Regions from separate parts of the Stenotrophomonas sp. STEN018 genome, predicted to be linked through region 1. Evidence: riboswitches for the same ligand, from Rfam matches in the RefSeq annotation. Region 1 holds a riboswitch; each other region holds the start of a gene.

Region 1 (7,429 bases):
TTCGAGGATTGAACTCCGCCCGGTGCTTTTGTGGGAGCGGCGTCAGCCGCGAAGCTGGCGGAACTGTCCGACGCAGCGCCTGCAAGGCCCCTGCCGAGCATGGCTCGGCACTACAGGTGGTCACCTTGTGGGAGCGGCGTCAGCCGCGAAGCTGGACGTCCATCAGATCGCACAGCAATGATCGCTGGTAGTTCTAGTTAAATGGCTCCGGTTGCAACTGTGGCTTCGCGGCTTACGCCGCTCCTACAAACCCGGTGGCGAGCGGTGCGAGGATTACCAGGGCCAATAGCAGCAGTGTCTCCACTACCTCGACACTGGCGCCCAGGCCATCGCCGGAGATGCCGCCAAGCTTGCGCTTCCACCACAGCGCAACCAGCGGCACCAGCAGTAGCGCCAGCAACAACGGCCAGGCGAAAATCGCGCTGATCGCGGCCAGCAGTGCCGCCCACAACCACATCGCCGACGGTCGCAGCTGCCAGGAAAAACGCTCACCCAAACCATCGCCATGCAGCGACGGTATGCGCTGGCTCCACCACAAGGTGCCCCAACGCGCCCACGCCGGCACCAGCACGATGCCGAACCACAACGGGCCCACCGCAAGCTCGGTCAGCAACACGAACTTGAGCAGCAGCTGCATGATCAGCGTGACCACGCCGAACACGCCCATATGCGGGTCTTTGAGTACTTCCAGAAAACGCTGCGGGTTGCGATGCGCCGCACCGAAGGCATCGGCGACATCGCCCAGGCCATCCAGATGCAGCGCGCCGGTCACCCATACCCAGACCAGCAAGGTCAATGCGCCGGCCAACCATGGACGATCAGCCAAGCCATACAGCGGTAGCGCCAGCAGCACGCCGATGATGACGCCGACCAAGGGGTAGTACACCGCCGATCTGCTCAGATCTTCCTGGCGGAAATCGCGCACCTGCGGTGTCGGCAGCCGAGTCAGGAATTGAATGGCAAGGATCAGGCGGCGTCCGATCATGGTTGTCGCAACTCCAGTAATTCACCCCACAACTGCCCGTCTTCGCCACGCTCCACGCGCAGGCGCACACGGGTGCCGTAATCAATACGCATCGCCCACAGCGAAGACAGGCTCATGCCGCAGACCCGCGACACAACCAGCCGCAACACGCCGGCATGGCTGACGACCAGCACCGGCTGGCCGTCGCCATCATCTTCGTCCACCAGCCGATGCAACTGCTCTTCCACGCGTGCCTGGAACTGCTGCCAGGATTCGCCGTTGGGCGGCACCACATCGTGCGGCTCGCTATAGAACCCGGCCAGTTGCTCGGCCGGTAGTTCATCGAAATGCAGCCCGTCCCAATCACCGAAGTCGAGCTCGGCCCAATCCGGATGGATTTCGCAGAACTGGTTGCTGCCGGCCACCAGCGCATGCGCGGTGTCCAGCGCGCGCCGGCGCGGCGAGCTGATCACGCGGCTCCAGCCGATGCCGGCATGGCAGCGGTACAGCGCATCCATCGCGCCTTCGATCAAGGGCGGATCGGTACGACCGTCCAGATGACCTGCACGTCCGGTGGAAGCATGCCGCAGCAGATCCAGAATCATCGGCCGCCACCGCGATCAGCGACCGCCGCTTCGGCAAACGTCGCCATGCTGTTGTGCAGGGCGCAGGCCATGCGTACCAGCGGCAACGCGAGCGCGGCACCGGAGCCTTCGCCAAGACGCAGGTCCAACGACAGCAACGGCTGTGCCTGCAGCGTTTCCAACAGGCGGATATGACCGCGCTCGGCCGACTGATGCGAGAACAGCAGCCACGGCCGCAGACTCGGATTGATGCGCACTGCCGCCAATGCCGCAGCAGAGACAATGAAGCCATCCACCAACACTGGAATACGACGCTGCGCAGCGGCAATCATCGCCGCGCAGATCGCTGCGATCTCCAATCCACCCACACGTTGCAACGCTTCGTACGCGGGCGACTCGGCCGTGCTGATCGCTTCACCATGCAGGCTCAGCGCGCGTGCGATCAGATTTTTCTTCTGCACCATGCGTACCGCGTCCAGGCCGGTACCAGCGCCGACCAACTCGTCCAACGGCAACGGGCCGAGCACGGCGGCTACCGCACTGGCAGCGGTGGTGTTGCCGATGCCCATCTCACCGAACACCAGCAGATCGGCACCGTCGGCGCAGGCGATTTCCACCGCGCGGCGACCGGCATCGAAGGCAGCGTCCAGATCGGCAACCGACATCGCCGGGGCGGTACTGAAGTCCGCAGTGCCGTACAGCGTCTTGGCACTGACCACGCCGGCAATCGGCGCGGTGGCGCGGCTGCCCACATCCCAAACGTGCAGCGGCAGGCCCAGTTCGCGCGCCAGCACCGCAATGGCAGCACCACCGCCGGCAAAGTTGTGCAGCATCTGCACCGTCACTTCCGCCGGGTAGGCCGACACGCCCTGCGCGGTCACACCGTGATCGCCAGCGAACACCACCACCGGCACACGTTGCGCCACCGGCTGATCCACGCCTTGCAGCGCGGCCAGCTCAACGGCCAAGGTCTCCAAGCGACCCAACGCGCCTTCCGGCTTGGTCAGCTGGCGCTGGCGCAGCAGCGCACGCTGCCGGTATTCCTGCGAAGGCTGGCCGCAGGCCTGCCCGTACCATGTTTCTGTCACGACACTTCCGATACTGCGTTTGCAGCGCGCATTCTAGCCATTCAGCAACAGTGCTGCGCATGACCTGCTTCGGCAGTCACTGCTCAAACCCAACTCCAGCAACACGTAGCCCGGGTAAGCGCAGCGCTCCCGGGGAATGCGATTGCAGCATCGATGCGGGCTGCAGCGCCCTGCACTTCCCGGGCTCACTGCGCATGTCCGGGCTGTCTTGAACCTTGGCTACCGACGCAACGGTACGGCCGCCGTTGCCGCCCATTCCGGCAACCTTGGCGGCAATGGCATAGAATGCGCGCACTTTCAGGTGACCGCCCGGCATTGCTGGTCGGTTGAAACGGGAAGCCGGTGCCGCGCACTGCTGGATCTCCAGCGTGCAGCCATTCCGGCGCTGCCCCCGCAACGGTAAGCAGGACAAGTCCAGACATGGCGCCACTGTGCACGGCACGGGAAGGCGTCTGGACGGAAGCGGCACACGCCGCCTCGCCTGCGAGTCCGGAGACCGGCCCGAAAGCCGACTGGTTGCGATGCGGAGGGCATGGCGGCGGCTGTAGCGCCGTGTGCGCCGCCTCCGTCTTCTCCCTCTTCTGGCAGCCTCCCCAATCCGCCTGCGCGGGAGCGTGCAGGCCCAGGAGCTTCCATGAAACTGTCTTACCACACCCTTTCGCTCGCCCTTGCCCTGGCATTGCCGGGCGTTGCCGCCGCGCAGAACGCACCGACCGAGCTGGACGACGTCACCGTCACCGCGACCCGTACCCCGGTCTCCATCGAAAACAGCGTTGTGCCGGTACAGGTCATCGACCGTGCGCAGATCGACCACAGCCAGGCCAACTCGCTGCAGGACCTGCTGCGCGGCCGCGCTGGTCTGGACTTCGCCAACCAGGGCGGCGCCGGCAAGATCACTTCGCTGTTCCTGCGCGGCAGCAACTCCAACCAGGTGCTGGTGCTGGTAGATGGCGTGCGTGTGGCCTCGGCCACCAGCGGCATGGCCGCACTGCAGGACCTGCCGGTTGACCAGATCGAACGCATTGAAATCGTGCGCGGCCCGCGTTCGAGCCTGTACGGCTCCGAGGCCATTGGCGGCGTGATCCAGATCTTCACCCGCAACGCTGGCCAGGGCCTGCAGCAGAACCTGGCAATCACCGCCGGCAGCAACAACCTGCGCCAGGTCAGCGCCGGCTTCAGCAACCGCGGCGAGCGTGGCTGGATCTCGGCCCAGGGCGGCTACCAGAAGACCGACGGCATCAACGCCTGCCGCGGCACTGCCGCTGGCTGGGGCGCTGGCTGCTACGCCGATGAGCCGGACCGCGATGGCTACCGCAACACCTCCATCAACGTGCGCGGCGGCTATGCCCTGACCGACACGCTGAGCCTGGAAGGCCATGTGCTCAACGCCGACAGCTTCAACGAATACGACGGCAGCATCTTCGGCGGCAACGAAGCCGACAACCGCCAGCAGGTCTATGGTGCAAAGCTCGCCTGGGCTGCATCGGACCGCTTCCGCCTCAGCGCGCAGGTTGGCCGCAACCGCGACGAAGCCGACAACTACTTTGCTGATGCCAACAACGGCACCCGCCGCTTCGCCAGCGCTTTCGATACCCGCCGCGACACCGCCAGCGTGCAGGGCGACTTCAGCTTCGCCGAAGGCCAGCAGATCACCGCCGGCGCCGATTGGCAGAACGACAAGGTCACCAGCTCCACCGCGTTCGACATCGACCAGCGCGACAACCTTGGCGTGTTTGCCGAGTACCAGGGCCAGTTTGGCGCGCACTCGCTGCAGGCCAGCGTGCGCAACGACGACAACGAACAGTTCGGTAACCACACCACCGGCAGCCTGGGTTACGGCTTCGCCTTTGGCAACGGCTTCCGCCTGACCGCCAGCGCCGGCACCGGCTTCAAGGCACCGACCTTCAACGACCTGTACTACCCGGGTTTCAGCAACCCGAACTTGAAGCCGGAAGAATCCAAGAGCCTGAACCTGGGCATCGCGCAGTACGCCGACAACTGGAACTGGACCTTCAACGCCTACGAAACCCGCGTCGACCAGCTGATCGGCTATGACAGCAACTTCGACCTGGTCAACGTTGCCGAAGCCCGCATCCGCGGCGCCGAGCTGACCGGCTATCTGTCGCTGGCTGGTTTCGATATCAACGCCCAGGCCAGCTTCACCGACCCGCGCGACCATACCTCCGGCGCTGCCACCTACGACAACCTGCTGGCCCGCCGCGCGCGCACCAGCGGCCGTCTGGATGTGGACAAGAGCTTCGGCCCGCTGCGCCTGGGCGTGACCGCTGCCGGCAGCGGCCACCGCTTCGACAACGCTGCCAACAGCGTGCGTCTGGCCGGCTACGGCACCATGGATGTGCGCGTTGAATACGCCATCAACGATGCCTGGAGCCTGCAGGCCAAGGCCGCCAACGTGTTCGACCGCGAATACGAAACCGTTGCCTGGTACAACCAGCCGGGCCGCGAGTACCAGCTGACCCTGCGTTACAACAGCAAGGCCAACTGAGCCTGCGAAGCCCCAGCGCAGCTGCGGCTTCCAACAGTGTGAAAACAAGCAGGGCCGACGGTCATCCCGTCGGCCCTGCTCTTTTTGCAGTCGCCAAAGATCGTTACAGCTTCATACGCACGCCGATGTTGAAGGTGCGGCCCAGCACGTCATATACCGCTGCCTGATAGCCGGTCTGATTGAAGCCGGCGCCGCCCGCCTCTGCACCCGGCACCCGTGGCGGCGCGCGATCAAACACATTGTTCATGCCACCGAACACACTGAACTTCGGCGTGAGCTGATAGCTGGCGTAGAAGTCGCTGTAGAACGTATTGCCGGCCCACTCACGCGCGTAGCTTGCGGTGGAGGTATTGCTGCCACGCATCTTCGATACATGCCGCAGGGTCCAGTAGAAACTGGCTTTGGGATTGGACCAACCGGTACGTACCGTGCCCTTCCACTTCGGCGTGCCCCACAGCGTCAGGTAATCCCATTCGTCATCTGGATTCAACGGATCGGCGACGAACTTGCGTTCCAGGGTACGACCGTAGCTGAGATCCACCAGGATGCGGCCCGCATTGGAGCTGGCTACACCACCCAGGTCGTAGTACCAGTTGGCATTGATGTCCACGCCACGTGCGATGCTCTGCGACAGGTTCAGCTGTTGCACGGCAACTTCTACGATATCGCCAGCCGAGTCGCGGCTGACCAGATCACAGAAAGCGTTGTCCAGGCTGGCCTGGTCGACGCAACGGTTGAGGATGGTCTGGTAGTCCAGGGTGGAGATCACCCCGCGCAGGTCGATCTTGTAATAGTCGGCCGACACCGTCAGGTTGGAAATGAAGCGCGGCCGCAGCACCACGCCAAAGGTCGTGGTCTTGGCGGTTTCCGGCTTCAGGTTGACGTTGCCCGAATAGACGATGTCCTTCCACTGCCAGTAGTTGCCGACGCTGGTATCGCTGGGGCTGATGGCCGCGCAGTTGCCCGCCGTGTAGCTGGTCGTACTGGTGCGGTTGGCCAACGCATAGTCGTTGCAGGGATCGTAGATCCACGCCGAGGACACGCTGCCCGCCGTGTACAGCTCACCGATATTGGGCGCACGGATTGCCTTGCCATAGGTGCCACGCAGAGTAATGTCATCGATCGGCGCCCACTCCAAGCCAACTTTGGTAGTGGTGGTGCGGCCGGCGGTGCTGTAGTCCGACACACGCCCGGCCAGCTCCAGCGACAGGCGCTCGGCACCGGTCACGCCTGACAGCAACGGCAGGCTCAACTCGCTGAAGATTTCCTTGACGCTGAACTCGCCGGTCAAGCTGCTCTGCGTGGTGCCGAGGCTGGGGTCATACGCCGGGTTGGTCGGGTCGTACTGAGCGATGGTACCGATCTCATTGCGTTCCTTGCGGTACTCCGCACCCACCACGATCTTGGCTTCACCACCGGGCAGGTCGAACAGGCCGCCAGAGGCATAGGCCGATGCAACTTTCTGGGTAAGTGTGGTCGTGGACCAGTCGGTGTCATAGGTCAGCCAGTCGACCATCTCCGACGTCAGCCGCTTGAACGGATTGATCGCCACGCAGCCAGCCGGCCCATCCAGGCAAATCGGGTTGCCGGCGCCATCCACATAGGAATTCAACCCCGACAGCAGCCGGTCGTAGGAACCGGCATTGAGTTCGCGGGTGCGCTGGCGGCTGCGTCCGTAAGAATAGTAAGCCTCATAGTTCCAGCTGCGGCCGAAGAAGTCGAAATAGCCTTCCGCGCCTACGGTGGCCTGCAACAGCTTGCGGTCGGTCTGCTGGCGCATATGCCCCAGCTCTTCATCGAAGTGGCGACCAAAAGCGATGCCATCGGTGAATGCACCACCGTTGGCGGTGATCATTTCCTGGGTGATGAAGGGGCTGTAGTACGGCACCACTTCACTGCCACCCGAACCGTAGGTACTGAGCGAGCGCCAGGAGGCTTCAGATTGGCTCTGCGAATAGTTGACCGTGCCAACCAGGCGCAGCGCATCGTTGACGTCGAAATCCAGCGTCGAGCGCACTGTCTGACGATCCGATGGCGTCACCAGGTACCAGGAATCGTAGCGTCCGCCAAACTCGCCGCCATCGGTGGTGCCCTGCTGCAGCACGTTGAAGCCTGAGCTCAGGTTGGTCAGCCCACCCGGGCCAAGCTGCGAGTGGCGCAACGAGCCGTCCGGATTGAAGGTGTACAGGCAGTTGGCGGCGTTGGCCGCGCTGCAGTTGCCCAGCAAGACGGTGGCATTGGGCGAGTTATAGACGTTGCGGCTGTTGTCGAGGATCACATACGGATC
Region 2 (7,429 bases), on a different contig from region 1:
ACCTGGCCGGCACCGCTGCCTCCCATGTGGAAGATGTTCCTGCCCATGGCGGACAGCACCGACCGGGCGCGCTCGAGTGCATCGTTGTCGCCGCCGACAATGAAGGTCAGCGTGCCGGCAACCGCACCGGCGGTGCCACCGGAGACCGGCGCGTCGATCATGGCCAGACCATGCGCTGCCGCACTTTCTGCCAACTTTCGTGCAGACGCTGGTGCAATGGTGCTGCAATCAATGATCAGGGCGCCGGCGGCAATGCGGGCCAGCAGGCCTGCGTCGCCGAGGTAAAGCCCTTCTACATGGCGGCTGGCCGGCAGCATCGAGATGACGATATCGGCATCAACAACCGCTTCGGCGGCGCTGGGCGCGGCCGTGGCGCCGGTGGCAACGGCGGTCGCGATCGAGGCAGGGGAGAGGTCGAAGACATTCAGCAGATGGCCGGCCCTGACCAGATTGGCGGCCATAGGGCCACCCATGTTGCCAAGGCCGATGAAGGCAATGCGGGACATAACTGTTTCTCCGTCAGCGGCCGAGATCGGCCAAGGGATGTGCGTCGGCTGGCCATGGCGCGGCAAAGAATGCCTCCGCCCAGACCGATGTTGCGGTGGCCAGCGTTGCCGGCTGCCAGCGTGGGCTGCGATCCTTGTCAATAAGCAACGCACGGATGCCCTCGGCAAAATCACCGTGTGCCGCGCAGTGCAGGGCGACGGTGTACTCAATGCGGAAGATGTCGGCCAGCGACAAGGCTGCGGCGCGCTGCTGCAACTCGTAACCCAGGCGAGCAGAGCCTGGAGAGCCTGCGGCCAGCGTGGTCTGCGCAGTGCGCAGCCAGGGATCGTCACCGGCATCGAGCGCGGCAATAGCGCCGACAATCGCCTCCAGTGTGTCGTGCGCGCAGATGGCGGCTAGGCGCGGTGCGTTGAGCTGTAACGGTCCAGGTGAGGTAGCTTGGGTAAAGCGAGCGAGCACTGCATCCAGCTGTGCATGCTTGCCGTCGGCGATCCACGCTTCCGCTGCCAACGCCTCGAATACGTCACTGCGCCGTGCTTCGGGAATGAACACGTCGGCCATGCCCGCGTGGATGGCATCGCCGGCGTCCAGCGGCGCGCCAGTGAGCGCCAGGAACAGACCGGCACGCTGTGGCACGCGATGCAGCAACCAGCTGCCACCCACGTCCGGGAATAGTCCGACCGTGATTTCCGGGAAGGCCAGCTTAGAGCGTTCGCTGACAACGCGGTGGCTGGCCCCGGACATCAACCCTATGCCGCCGCCCATCACGATGCCGTGGCCCCAGCACAGTAAAGGCTTGGGGTAGGCGTGGATGTTGTAATCAAGCCGGTATTCGGTTTCAAAGAAGGCTTCTGCGTGAGGATTGCCGCGCGGGTCGGCGAAGGCATCGCCTTCCCAACGATTGCGCTGCTGGTGCTCGCGCATGCCGCGATACAGGCCATGCAGGTCGCCGCCTGCACAGAAGGCCTTCTCGCCCGATCCCTGAAGGATGACCAGGATGATGCTGTCATCGCTCGCCCATTGGCTGAGTTGCGTGCTCAACAGCCCTGCCATCTCCAATGACAGGCCGTTGAGAGCCTTTGGTGAGTTCAGCGTGGCGATGCCCAGGCGCATACCATTGCTGGTAGCGCGTTCCTCGAACAGAACCGGTGCCTCGGTAGCATCCGCGTTCATGCGTTCTTCCATTGCGGCGCACGCTTTTCGAGGAAGGCGTTGACGCCCTCGGCCTGATCTGCGCGGTCGAACAGATCGACGAACGCTTCGCGCTCGGCAAGCAGCGCGGTGGTGTGGTGCTGATTGCGGGTGGCCTGCACCAGACGCTTACAGGCCGCCACGCTGCTGGGGCTTTGCTTCCCCGCCTGCTTGGCCCAATCGAGAGCGCGTGCCTTGGCCTGGCCTTTGGGGACCACATCTTCGACCAGCCCAATCCGGTACGCGGTGCTGGCATCGACGCGCTCACCCAATAGAATCATGCGCTTGGCCCAACCTTCACCGAGCAGACGCGGCAGGTTCTGGGTGCCACCGGCGCAGGGCAGCAGGCCAACGGTCGCTTCGGGTAGCGCCATCTGTGCCTGTTCTTCGGCGATGCGCAGGTCGCAGGCAAGGGCGCATTCCAGCCCGCCTCCCATTGCGTAGCCGTTTATCGCTGCGATCGACACACCGCGGAATGCGGCCAGTGCTTCGAATGCGTCCCCGAAGCGGCGTGCGGCTTCCCGTGCCAACGCCTTGTCGCCACTGGCGAACTGCTTGAGGTCGGCACCGGCGCAGAAGAACTTTTCGCCTTCGCCAGTGACAACCAACGCATAGATGCCATGGTCTTCGTCAAGCGCCTTGATGAGCTCACGTAGCGCTGTCAGGCTATGCACCGTCCAGGTGTTGGCCGGCGGGTTGGACAGGGTGACCACGGCCGTGTGGTCGTCGATCTCCAATTTCAGACCAGCCCATTCACGGCTGCGGTAGTGATTGTTGGCGGCAACGGTCATCGCAATTCCTCTTCGGTATTCAACAGATGTCGCGCGACGATCACGCGCATTATTTCGTTCGTGCCTTCCAGAATCTGGTGTACGCGGCAGTCGCGCAGCAGGCGCTCGATGGGGTATTCGCGCATGTAGCCATAGCCGCCGTGCAGTTGCAGGGCGTCGTTGCATACGGAAAATCCGGCATCGGTCGCGAAGCGTTTGGCCATTGCACACCAGACGCTGGCATCGCTGGTGTGTGCATCGAGCTTGCTTGCTGCCGTATGCACCATCTGCCGCGCGGCAACCAGTTGGGTTGCCATGTCGGCCAGTTTGAACTGCAGTGCCTGGAAATCGGCAAGCTGCTTGCCAAACTGGCGGCGTTCACCCAGGTAGCGGCGCGCGGCGTCGAGTGCACCCTGCGCCGCACCCAGCGAGCAGGCCGCGATGTTGAGGCGGCCACCGTCCAGGCCCTTCATGGCGATTCTGAAACCTTCGCCTTCTTTGCCCAGCAGGTTGGCCGCCGGCACGCGCACGTTTTCGAAAGTGACGCCGCGTGTGGGCTGGCTATGCCAGCCAAGTTTTTCCTCCTTGCGGCCGTAGATGACACCGGGGGAATCGGCGGGGGCGGCGCAGGCGCTGATGCCGCCTGCGCCCCCCCCGCCGGTGCGCGCCATGACAACCAGCATGTCGGTCGCGCCAGCCCCGGAGATGAAGGCCTTGCTGCCATCCAATAGAAAGTTGTCGCCCTCACGTACTGCGCGGGTCCGCAGCGAGGCGGCATCAGAGCCCGAATCTGGTTCGGTCAGGCAATACGAGGCCAGCTTCGCACCACTGGCTAGCGCCGCGCCCCATGTTTCACGCAGGGCAGGGAGGGCATGTGCGGTCAGCATCCACGTCGCCATGTTGTGGATGCTGATGAAGGCGGTAGTCGATGGATCGGCCGCTGCCAGTTCCTCGAACACGATGGTGGCGTCGAGCCGGCTCAGCCCACTGCCACCGGCGGCTTCGTCCACATACAGCCCGCAGAAGCCCAACTCGCCAGCCTTGGCAATGGCGTCGCGGGGGAAGATGCTTTCGGCATCCCACTGCGCAGCGTGCGGGGCAAGTTCGGCCAGCGCGAAATCATGCGCGGCCTGACGGAAGGCGAGCTGGTCTTCGCCCAGCGGCGGCGGCAGTACGGCGTGCAGGGTCATGACGGCGGCCATCACTTCAGGTTGATCGTGGTGTTGACGCCATGGGCAGCGGTGTCGTCATCGAACCAACGTGCGGTCACCGTTTTGGTCTGGGTATAGAAGGTAACCACCTGCTTGCCATAAGGGCCGAGGTCGCCAAGTTTGGACGCACGTGAACCAGTGAACGAGAACAGCGGAACCGGCACGGGAATGGGTACATTGATGCCAACCTGGCCAGCGTCGATCTCTTCCTGGAATTTGCGCGCCGCTGCACCGCTCTGGGTGAACACCGCAGTGCCATTGCCATTGGGGTTGCCATTGACCAGTGCGATAGCATCTTCCAGCGTTTCCACTTCAAGTATCACCAATACAGGGCCGAAGATTTCCTCGTCGTAGATGCGCATGCCCGGCTTCACGCCAGAAAAAATAGTGGGCCCGATGAAGTTGCCGCGCTCGAAACCAGGCACGACCGGTCTGCGCCCGTCGAGCTCCAGCGTCGCACCCTGTTCCAGTCCGGAGGCGATCAGCGCCTGGATGCGTTCGCGGGCGGCGCAGGAGATAACAGGGCCGACATCAGTGCCTGGCTCGGTGCCAGCATTCACTTTCAGCGTCTTCGCCTTGGCGACGAGGTCGTGCAACCAGCCGCGTGCCTCAGCCACCAGCACCACGGTCGACGCTGCCATACAGCGTTGCCCGGCTGCGCCGAAGGCAGCTCCGGTCATTGCGTTGAGGGTCTGTTCCTTGTTGGCATCAGGCAGTACCACAGCATGGTTCTTGGCGCCCATCATGCATTGCACGCGCTTGCCGGCCAGTGAGGCACGGTTGTAGACGTGGGTGCCGACCCGGGTGGAACCGACGAACGAAATTGCCTTGATATCGGGGTGATCGCAGATCGCATTGACGACCTGCTCGCCACCGTGGACGACATTGAGCACGCCCTTCGGCAGGCCGGCCTCCAGGGCCAGCTCGACCAGCCGCATCGTCACCATCGGATCCTGTTCCGACGGCTTGAGCACGAAGGTGTTGCCGGTAGCGATCGCCATCGGAAACATCCACAGCGGGATCATCGCGGGAAAATTGAACGGCGTGATACCGGCGCATACACCCAGTGGCTGCAGCAGGGTATAGGTATCCACGCCGTTGGCGACGTTGTTGGCCATCTCACCCAGCTGCAGATTGCCGATGGCGGCGGCGTGCTCGACCACTTCCAGGCCACGGAACACATCGCCCTCGGCATCGGGCAGGGTCTTGCCCTGCTCGGCGGTGAGAGTGGCGGCCAGCTCGCCCATGTGTTCACGGATAAGCTGCTGGTACTTCAGGAAAATGCGCGCGCGGGTGCCAATAGGCGTCCTGCGCCAGCTCGTGAAGGCCTCTTTTGCAGCAGCGACTGCCGCGTCAACTTCAGCGGTGGTGGCGAAGGGAACCCGCGCCAGCACTTCCTGCGTTGCCGGATTGACCACGTCAGACCATTGGGTACTGCCGGACTCGACAAATTCTCCGTCGATCAGCAGCTTGACCGTTGCGGCATTGACCGCAACACGATGCATCTCATTCATTTCCCGTCTCCAAATCGCACACCCGCGAACAAAGGCGGGGTGGGGGACAGGACAAGATGACGGGCACAGACGGCGGCCCAATCAGCTCGCCGAGTCGCCCACCGCAACGCCCGAGATGGATGTCTTTCCAGACATCCCGCACAGGCCGGTCTCCGGGCTTGCGAGCGATGCATGACGCATCAATCCGACACCTTCCCGCGCCAAGCGCAGTGGTCATCCGTCGGGCTTTCTCGCCTACCGTTGCGGGGGCAGCGCCGGCATCTGACCGGCTTCCCGTTTCACCCTGCGCACCATGACGGCGGCAGGACACCTGTGATGTAGCGGAGTCTAGGAGTTGGTATCAAACGAAAGCAAGCTGCAATGCGCAATGGCGGTTCAGCGTCGCGAAACGCAACGAAACCACCCAATTGAACGATTTGAGGGTGTGAATCTCGAACAGGTGTTGGTTGCCCGGAATGGATAAAGCGACGCGTGGCCCGATAGAAGATCCGTACAAAAGCTGGGAAGATCTACACAAGCCAGAGGTCATGAGATCACTCGATCGCGCGTAACGTTGTTAAAACTGACGCGATAAGGATTGCAATCATTGCGCCATAAACAAAGACCATGGCCACCACGAGTTCCAACAAGGTGGCACGCTTTTCCTTCCAGATGAAGCGCATTATTCCCCAAAGTCGCGGATACCCGTGGATCGATTCGGACTTGAGTCGATCACGCTCTTGCGCTATCGCGGCGGAATGACTGAAAGCGTTGCCCATGAAGTTGTTGATAATAGCGATAGCCGCTACGACGCATATCGCCGAAGCCGTGGGCTAGTATCAATGCTGTCGCTCGAATTGTTTCCTGCGTGGCATTACTCAGCGGTGTCTGCGTTGAGGAAACCAGCACCTGGGTGAGTTCTCGGCGGGGTCATTGTAACTAAGCCATGGCGGTGCGCAGCTCATCCAGGAATGCGTCCACCTTCGCTTCCTCGGTGGCCCAGGAAGTTACCAGTCGGATCACAGAGTGACCCGCATCCGCCTTGTCCCAAATGTAAAACGCAAAGCGTTTCTGCAGCGCGCTCACTGCACGGTCGGGAAGAACCGCAAACAGCTGATTGGTTTGCGCTTCGGCCACCAACTGGCCGCCAGCCTTCAGAATTCCATCTCCCAAACGTGTTGCCATGGCGTTTGCATGCACGGCCAGTTCGAAGAACAGATTCCTATCTCCGAAAAGTGCTTGGAACTGGATGCCGAGCAACCGTCCTTTGGCCAGCATCCCGCCGCGTTGCTTGAGATTGAATGCGAAATCTTCTGTGAGGGCCGGATTGACAACCACAATAGCCTCCCCGAGTAGCGCGCCCACCTTGGTCCCACCAATCCAGAACAGGTCGACCAACTGAGCGATATCGGCCAGAGTCATGTCGTTTTTGCGGGAAGCCATTGCGGCGCCAAGTCGCGCGCCATCGAGGAACAGGATCAGCCCATTGGCCCGCGCCAACTCGGAAATCTCCTTCAGCTCACCCAAGGTGTAGACAGTCCCGGTTTCGGTCGCGTTGGATAGGTAGATGAGCTTGGGGCGCGCCATATGCGGGAAGTGCGCATTGGAGGCCAAGGCGCGCTTTATCTCGACAGGAGTGATCTTGCCGTCGACTGCTGGAACCGTAATGAGCTTGTGGCCGGTGGCCTCTATCGCGCCGGCCTCTCGCGTCACGATATGACCCGATTCGACACAGATAACTGCCTCATGTGGCCGCAGGCAGCTCGCAATGGAAACGATGTTCGCCATGGTTCCGCTGGCCACAAAATGCACGGCGCCGGCGAAACCTGGCCCAAGCTGAGCTGCAATCAGAGCCGCCGCGTCAGCACTGTATTCGTCGGCGCCATAGGCGGTCTGCTGGCTCAGGTTTGTCGCGACCAAGCGCTGGAGGATTTCTGGATGGGCGCCCTCGCTGTAGTCGTCTAAAAAGCTGAATTTGGTCATGTCGGTTGGTCTTGCTCAAAGGGGCTGGGCGCACCGGTCAGGGCAAAGTGGTCGCGGACCTGGCCGGTGGATGTTGCATACGATAGGTCCCGCGCCGACCGGTGCCGAACGAGAAATATGGACGCGAGATGTGAATTAAAGTAACAATCCATCCATGTATCGACCGCCCTCTCTGCGAACCCTACTGGCACTGGAATCTGCGGCTCGACTCCGCAGCTGGGTTCACCCCCGAAATCACGGACAGTTATGAAAGGGTTGAGAACTTCAGATCGCG
Region 3 (7,429 bases), on a different contig from region 1:
CATCGCTGCGGGCGAGGTGCGTATGCGCAAGGGGGACAGCTACAGGACGGATACGAAGATGATGGCGCCCATGCCAGCGCCTGCTGCGCCGCCACCTCCACCGCCGTTGGCAATCCGTGCCGAGGCCGCCGCCGATGCCAGCTATGCGGCCGCGGAAATGTCGTTGGCGTCGATCACCACCACTGGCAACGTGCGCCAGCAGCAGGTGCAGGTCACCGCAGGTGTGGTCGATGACAACGCCGACTTCACCGCGTTCCAGCAGTTCCTGCAGCGGCATGAAGAAGCCAATAATCTTGGCCGCGATGTCAGCGTGCGCCAGCGCGTGCAGGTGGTCGATGCGCAGGGCCGACCGGTGCCGGACGCGGAAGTGGCGGTGACCGCCCGCAACGGCGCGCGGATGTGGGCACGTACCGATGCCGGCGGTCAGGTTTGGGTGCATCCCAATGCCTTCGATGACCGCGATTCGGACAGCTACCAGGTGCAGGTGCGGCGCGCCGGCAAGACGGTGACCTCGGCCCTGCAGCGTGGGCAGAAGAATGCCCTGCAGGTGGTGGTGGCTGACGCGCCGCTGCCGGCGCGGGCCAGGCTCGACCTAGTGTTCATGGTCGACGCGACCGGCTCGATGGCCGATGAAATCGACAAGCTGCGTGACTCGCTGCAGGGCATCGTGCGCGATATCGCCCAGCTGCCATCCAGCCCGGATATCTGCCTGGGGCTGGTGACTTACCGTGACCGCGGCGACGAATACTTCGTGCGTGGCTGGGACCTGAGCAACAACGTTGCTGGTTTCCAGAAAGTGCTGAATGGCGTGCAGGCCAATGGTGGCGGTGATTATCCGGAAGCGATGAACGAGGCCTTCGACCATGCGGTGCAGGCAATGAACTGGCGTGGTGCTTCAACTACGCGTCTGCTGGTGTCACTGGCCGATGCGCCACCGCATATGGATTACCCGCAGCCGCGCTACGAGCAGACCATGCTGGCGGCGCTGGGCAAGGGCATCAAGGTATTGAGCGTGGCGGCATCCGGCCAGGACACGACGGGTGAGATCGCGCAACGGCAGATCGCGCAGTACACCGGCGGACGTTTCATCTTCCTCACCTATAAGGACGCCAGTGATCCTTCCAGCGGCCCGGGTAGTGAGACTGTGCATGAGGTGGAGAACTATTCGGTCGATACCCTGGACAAGCTGGTGGTGAAGCTGGTGCGCGAGGAGTTGGCGCAGTTGCCGAAGGGGTGAGCTTCTGCCCCGCCAAGCCCTGTAGTGCCGAGCCATGCTCGGCAATGGGCTTTACCGGCAATGCCCCTGCCGAGCATGGCTCGGCACTACCAAAAGCGGGCTTTACCGCGCTGGCAACGGAATACTGTCGTCCTGACGGTCATCGCTTGCCGCCATCGTCGCGGTATCTCCGCTCACGCGCATCATCTGCAATGGCTGGCCATCAAGGCGGAACTCCAGTGCCGACTGCAAGCGGTCCAGCGCCTGCACCTGTGTGCACAACGAACGCGCGTGCTGCTCCAAGGCAACAGTGCGGCCCTGCAGGCGCTGCTCCAGTTCGGCGTCGAGTTTTTCAGTGCGTTTTTCCAGTTTGTCTTCGCCGCCAGTGAATACCGTCCACAACACGCTGCGGGCGATCGAGCCGGTGAGGCTCTCGGCGGCGGCTTCAACGCGGGCGTCGAATCCATCATCAAACAACTCCTGCTCCCAGCGGCCGCGGCCGATGGTGGTGTCAACGAAGCGTTGGGCTTCTTTGCGCAGTTTGCGCACCTTGCGTGAGTTGGCATCGCCGGTCAGTGCTTCGTAAACCGCATCCAGCGTGTCGAAGGTGATGCCTACCGATTCGTTGGCGATGCCGGTTACCGCTGGCATCAGCTGACGCACGCCGTTCTCCAGTGCGCGCAGGCGTTGTGCATCGGCGGCCGATACCGTCTGCATACGGTTGTCGATGCTCAGCTGGCCATCGTGGAACACGATCTCGCGCATCGGCAGAGTATCGCGGCGCAGCCAGATGCCGCCGCCGTCGACCAGCACGTTGTAGTCGGTGGATACGCCGCATTGGTCGGCGGACAGCTCCGGTGCCTTGACCGCAGCGGCCTGGGCTGCCAGCGGCAGCAGCAGGGCCAGCGAAGTGGCGATGGGCAGCAGGCGCATGGCGGCGAGCTCGTGGCGGGAGGTTGCGGCCAGCTTGGCCGCTCGCGGCAAGGGCTGCGTCGGCCGGAAGTCATACCCGGAAATTTCATCAGAAATTTACGTTATCAAGTCAGGTGGTTTCCCTACAAAAAAACTCTGCAAAAGGCTTGACTGCGCAGTCCGTTCGAGCAGGTTGCAGTGTCCGGCGCGGGTGCCAGACAGTCCAAGCCTTGTGCCGCAAGGCTTGGCAAAGAAATACTAGATTTGGTGTTGACCCTGTCATACACCCCCACTATCTTGTGCTCCGTCGGTTCTGGCGGGATTTTTCCGTCGGATTAATAGGGAAGCTGGTGATGCCTTCAAGGCTAGTCCGGCACTGCCCCGCAGCGGTAATTGGGAACGACCCCGCCAACAGCACTGAGGCAAACGCCTTGGGAAGCGGCGGAGTAGGAGAAGGCCCCCGCCTTCCTGCCCATGAGTCCGAAGACCTGCCGACAGCCACGCGATGCACACCGCGTGGTGCCGGCTGCGGTGTCTTCGAGGGGAAGACGGCTGGTGACGTGGTGCTGTGGCTGCTGCCGACTCCTGGTCGTGCGCTGTCGCGGCTGCTGCGACGCCGTCCTTCCATGCTCGCTGCTCCGTACCGGCTCTGCTTCCTGCGCGGGCAGGAGCTGCGTGCATAACGTTTGCAAGGACACCATCGTCGTGACTGCCACTCATACTGACGTCGCTCCGGCTGAAGCCGGTTTTGAACTGACCCCGCCGCCGACCGCCACCGCCATGAGCGTGACCAAGCGCAATGGCAGCACCGAGCCGGTAGACCTCAACAAGATTGTCCGCGCCATCCAGCGTTGCTGCGAAGGCCTGCACGCGGTGGACCCGATGCGGGTGGCCACGCGCACCATCTCCGGCCTGTACAACGGCGCCAGCACCCAGGAACTGGATGAGCTGTCGATCCGTACCGCCGCCCTGCTGATCGGCGAAGAGCCCGAATACGGCCGCCTGGCCGCGCGCCTGCTGGCCAACTTCATCGGCAAGGAAGTCTCCGGCCAGGAAATCCATGCGTTCTCGCAGTCGGTCGGCCGTGGCCACGAAGTCGGCCTGATCAACGACCGCCTGCTCAACTTCGTGCAGGTCAATGCACGCAAGCTCAACGACGCGATCGATCCGGGCTACGACCTGAACTTCGATTACTTCGGCCTGCGCACCATGTATGACCGCTACCTGCTGCGGCATCCGCATTCGCGCAAGGTCATCGAGACCCCGCAGCAGTTCTTCCTGCGTATTGCCAGCGCGCTGAGCGAGGACGTGCCCGAAGCACTGGCGCTGTACCAGCGCCTGGGCAGCCTGGACTACCTGCCGTCCAGCCCGACCCTGTTCAATGCCGGCACCAGCCACGAGCAGCTGTCCTCGTGCTTCCTGCTGGACTCGCCGCAGGATTCGCTGGAATCCATCTACGACCGCTATGCCGATATCGCCCAGCTGTCCAAGTTCAGTGGCGGCATCGGCGTCAGCTATACCCGCGTGCGTTCGCGCGGCTCGCTGATCAAGTCCACCAACGGCCACTCCAACGGCATCGTGCCGTGGCTGAAGACGCTGGATTCCTCGGTGGCTGCGGTCAACCAGGGCGGCAAGCGCAAGGGCGCGGCCTGCGTCTATCTGGAAACCTGGCACGCCGACATCGAGGACTTCCTCGAACTGCGCGACAACGCCGGTGATGACTCGCGCCGTACCCATAACCTCAACCTGGCCAACTGGGTGCCGGACCTGTTCATGCAGCGCGTCGAGGCCGACCAGGAATGGTCGCTGTTCGATCCGCGCGTGGTGCCGGAGCTGACCGATCTGTTCGGTCCGGCCTTCGAGCAGGCCTATGTGCAGGCCGAAACCCAGGGCAAGGCGCGCAAGACGGTGTCGGCACGCAAGCTGTACTCGCGGATGATGCGCACCCTGGCTGAGACCGGCAACGGCTGGATGACGTTCAAGGACAAGTGCAACCTGGCCAGCAACCAGACCCTGCGCGCTGGCAACGTGATCCACCTGTCCAACCTGTGCACCGAGATCCTGGAGATCACCTCCAACGACGAGACCGCGGTCTGCAACCTGGGCTCGATCAACCTCGGCAACCACCTCGACGCGCATGGCGATTTCGATTTCGAAAAGCTCGCCGAGACCGTGCGCCTGGCCGTGCGTCAGCTCGATCGCGTCATCGACCTGAACTTCTACCCGATCGAAACCGCACGCCGCGGCAACCTGCGTTGGCGTCCGGTCGGCCTGGGCTGCATGGGCTTGCAGGATGTGTTCTTCCGCAAGCGCATGGCGTTCGACTCCGACGAAGCGCGCGCGCTGTCGACCAAGATCGCCGAGGCCATCTATTTCCACGCGTTGGAAGTGTCCTGCGAACTGGCCCAGGAACGCGGCAAGCACCCCTCGTTCAACGACACCCGCGCTGCCCACGGCGAGTTGCAGTTCGACGCATGGAATGTGGTGCCGAGCGATGTCGAGCGTTGGGACGCACTGCGTGAGCGCATCAAACAGCATGGCCTGCGCAACTCGCTGATCATCGCCATCGCCCCGACCGCAACCATCGCCTCGATTGCCGGCTGCTACGAGTGCGTCGAGCCACAGGTGTCCAACCTGTTCAAGCGCGAGACCCTGTCCGGCGACTTCCTGCAGATCAACCGTCACCTGGTTGCCGAGCTGAAGCAGCTGGGCCTGTGGACGCCTGAAGTGCGCGATGCGATCAAGCTGGCTGACGGTTCCATCCAGGGCCTACCGCAGATCCCGGAAACCCTGCGCCACATCTACCGCACCGCATGGGAGCTGCCGATGCGTTCGCTGATCGACATGGCCGCCGCACGCGGTGCCTATATCGACCAGTCGGCCTCGCTCAACCTGTTCATGGAAAGCCCGAACATCGGCGCGATGTCGTCCATGTACATGTACGCCTGGAAGCAGGGCATCAAGACCACGTACTACCTGCGCTCGCGCCCGGCCACCAAGATCGCCAAGACCACGGTCAGCAGCTACACCCCGGTGGAAGCCGTGGCCTGCTCGCTGGAAAACCCGGAAGCCTGCGAAGCCTGCCAATAAGCACTGCATAAGCCCCTCTCCCGCCCGCGGGAGAGGGGTTGGGGTGAGGGCGCTTTGAAAGCAAGCAGACCCAGCCCTTCAGGAACCAACCCTCATCCGGCGCTGCGCGCCACCTTCTCCCGCAGGGAGAAGGGAATGGAGACCAAAAATGTCCGACTCCCCCCGTCAAATGCTGCTCGATCCCGGTTTCGAGCTGACCCTGCGTCCGATGCGTTACCCGGACTTCTACGAGATGTACCGCAACGCCATCAAGAACACCTGGACGGTGGAGGAGATCAATTTCCAGATCGACATCACCGACCTGCACCAGAAGATGTCGCCGGCCGACCAGCACCTGATCCATCGCCTGGTCGCGTTCTTCGCCACCGGCGACTCGATCGTGTCGAACAACCTGGTGCTGAACCTGTACCAGCACCTCAATGCGCCGGAAGCGCGCATGTACCTGTCGCGCCAGCTGTACGAAGAAGCGCTGCACGTGCAGTTCTACCTGACCCTGCTGGACAACTACCTGCCGGATCCGGAAGAGCGCTTCAAGGCCTTCGCTGCAGTTGAGAACATCGATTCGATCAAGAAGAAGGCCGCGTTCTGCTTCAAGTGGATCGATGCGCTGCAGGACACCAAGCGACTGGAAACCCGCGACGATCGCCGCCAGTTCCTGCTCAACCAGATCTGCTTCGCCGCGTGCATCGAGGGCCTGTTCTTCTTTGCCGCCTTCGCCTATGTGTACTACTTCCGCTCGCGCGGCCTGCTGCCGGGCCTGGCCTCGGGCACCAACTGGGTGTTCCGCGACGAAAGCTGCCACATGGAGTTCGCCTTCGAATGCGTGCGCAAGATCCGCGCCGAAGAGCCCGACCTGTTCGACGCGAAGATGGAGCAGGAGGTCTACCAGATGCTGGAAGAGGCCATCGAGTGCGAAGTGCAGTTCGCCGAGGACGTGCTGTCCGGTGGCGTGGCCGGTATCTCCACCCGCGACATGCGCGAGTACCTGCAGCATTGTGCCGACAACCATTTCCTGAAGCTGGGTATGGCCAAGAAGTACAACGTGCGTAACCCGCTGCCGTTCATGGAATTGCAGGACGTGCAGGAACTGACCAATTTCTTCGAACGCCGCGCCTCTGCCTACCAGGTGGGCGTGCAGGGCGAAGTGGCGTTTGATATGGCGTTTTGATCGACACCCTCCCTTGCGCGAAGCGCAGGGGAGGGTGCTTGGCTCCCTCTCTTTCACCGCAGGTGAAGGGGAGGGTTGGGGAGGGGGGCTTTCAGGCTTCCGAGGCTTTATCGGCTTCGCGGCTTACGCCGCTCCTACAAGAGCTGCAGGCGCGTACACAAGCCGCACAGCTTTGCGGGCGTATCATCGGCGCCAACTTACAGGTGATACCCCCATGACCCCCATCGTCGACACCAATCCGCCGGTCGAAGTCCGTATGGCGGAAATCGTATTTCCCAACCATGCCAATCACATGGGTACGCTGTTCGGTGGCCAGGCGCTGGCGTGGATGGACAAGGCGGCATTCCTCGCCGCCGCCCGTTACTCGCGTTGCACCGTGGTTACCGCACGCTCGGACCAGGTCGATTTCAAGCTGCCGATCCGCATCGGGCAGATGGTGGAAACCATCGGCCGGGTGGTCCAGGTCGGGCGCAGCTCGATGCATGTGGAAGTCGAGCTGATTGCCGAAGACCTGCATAGCGGTGAGCGCAAGCTGTGCACCAAGGGCAGCTTCGTGATGATCGCGCTTGATGGCGATGGTCATCCGACCGCCGTGCCGGCGTTGCCGATGCAGGCCTGAGCCGCAAGGCGATGAGTACTTCTTCGGTACAGGTCGGGCATTTGTCGCCGGCGGTGATCACCGAGCTGCCGGAGTTCATTGCCGGTCATCGACGCCTGTTCGTAGTCACTGGCGCCGGTTGCAGTACCGATTCCGGCATTCCCGACTACCGCGACCGCGATGGCCAATGGAAGCGCACACCGCCGGTGAGCTACCAGTCCTTCATGGGCGAGGAAGCAACCCGCAAGCGTTACTGGGCGCGCAGCCTGCTGGGCTGGCCGCGTTTCGGTCGGGCCCTGCCAAATGGCACGCACCATGCGCTGGCGGCGCTGGAAGCCGATGGTCGCATCGAGCTGCTGCTGACCCAGAACGTGGACTGCCTGCATCAGGCTGCCGGCAGCCAGACCGTGATCGATCTGCATGGCCGCTTGGATCAGGTGCGCTG

What was found. Region 1 has a riboswitch for cobalamin ahead of btuB (TonB-dependent vitamin B12 receptor). Riboswitches for the same ligand answer to the same signal wherever they lie in the genome.
Region 2: another riboswitch for cobalamin. It lies ahead of ACVOMB_RS13300 (CoA-acylating methylmalonate-semialdehyde dehydrogenase); the one in region 1 lies ahead of btuB (TonB-dependent vitamin B12 receptor).
Region 3: another riboswitch for cobalamin. It lies ahead of ACVOMB_RS16060 (ribonucleoside-diphosphate reductase subunit alpha); the one in region 1 lies ahead of btuB (TonB-dependent vitamin B12 receptor).

What each region holds. Positions count from the first base shown of each region.
Region 1 is NZ_JBRREK010000034.1:2,377-9,805, forward strand. It holds gene ACVOMB_RS13780 (TfoX/Sxy family protein) at 1-12, shown strand, start outside; gene cobS (adenosylcobinamide-GDP ribazoletransferase) at 233-985, opposite strand; gene ACVOMB_RS13790 (histidine phosphatase family protein) at 982-1,569, opposite strand; gene cobT (nicotinate-nucleotide--dimethylbenzimidazole phosphoribosyltransferase) at 1,566-2,636, opposite strand; cobalamin riboswitch at 2,919-3,155, shown strand; gene btuB (TonB-dependent vitamin B12 receptor) at 3,271-5,142, shown strand; gene ACVOMB_RS13805 (TonB-dependent receptor domain-containing protein) at 5,246-7,429, opposite strand, start outside.
Region 2 is NZ_JBRREK010000032.1:81-7,509, reverse strand. It holds gene mmsB (3-hydroxyisobutyrate dehydrogenase) at 1-506, opposite strand, end outside; gene ACVOMB_RS13315 (enoyl-CoA hydratase/isomerase family protein) at 520-1,680, opposite strand; gene ACVOMB_RS13310 (enoyl-CoA hydratase) at 1,677-2,489, opposite strand; gene ACVOMB_RS13305 (acyl-CoA dehydrogenase family protein) at 2,486-3,658, opposite strand; gene ACVOMB_RS13300 (CoA-acylating methylmalonate-semialdehyde dehydrogenase) at 3,670-5,184, opposite strand; cobalamin riboswitch at 5,320-5,522, opposite strand; gene ACVOMB_RS13295 (hypothetical protein) at 5,727-5,951, opposite strand; gene ACVOMB_RS13290 (threonine aldolase family protein) at 6,112-7,155, opposite strand.
Region 3 is NZ_JBRREK010000045.1:29,847-37,275, reverse strand. It holds gene ACVOMB_RS16070 (VWA domain-containing protein) at 1-1,237, shown strand, start outside; gene ACVOMB_RS16065 (DUF2884 family protein) at 1,340-2,149, opposite strand; cobalamin riboswitch at 2,420-2,637, shown strand; gene ACVOMB_RS16060 (ribonucleoside-diphosphate reductase subunit alpha) at 2,909-5,218, shown strand; gene ACVOMB_RS16055 (ribonucleotide-diphosphate reductase subunit beta) at 5,367-6,386, shown strand; gene ACVOMB_RS16050 (acyl-CoA thioesterase) at 6,601-7,005, shown strand; gene ACVOMB_RS16045 (NAD-dependent protein deacetylase) at 7,017-7,429, shown strand, end outside.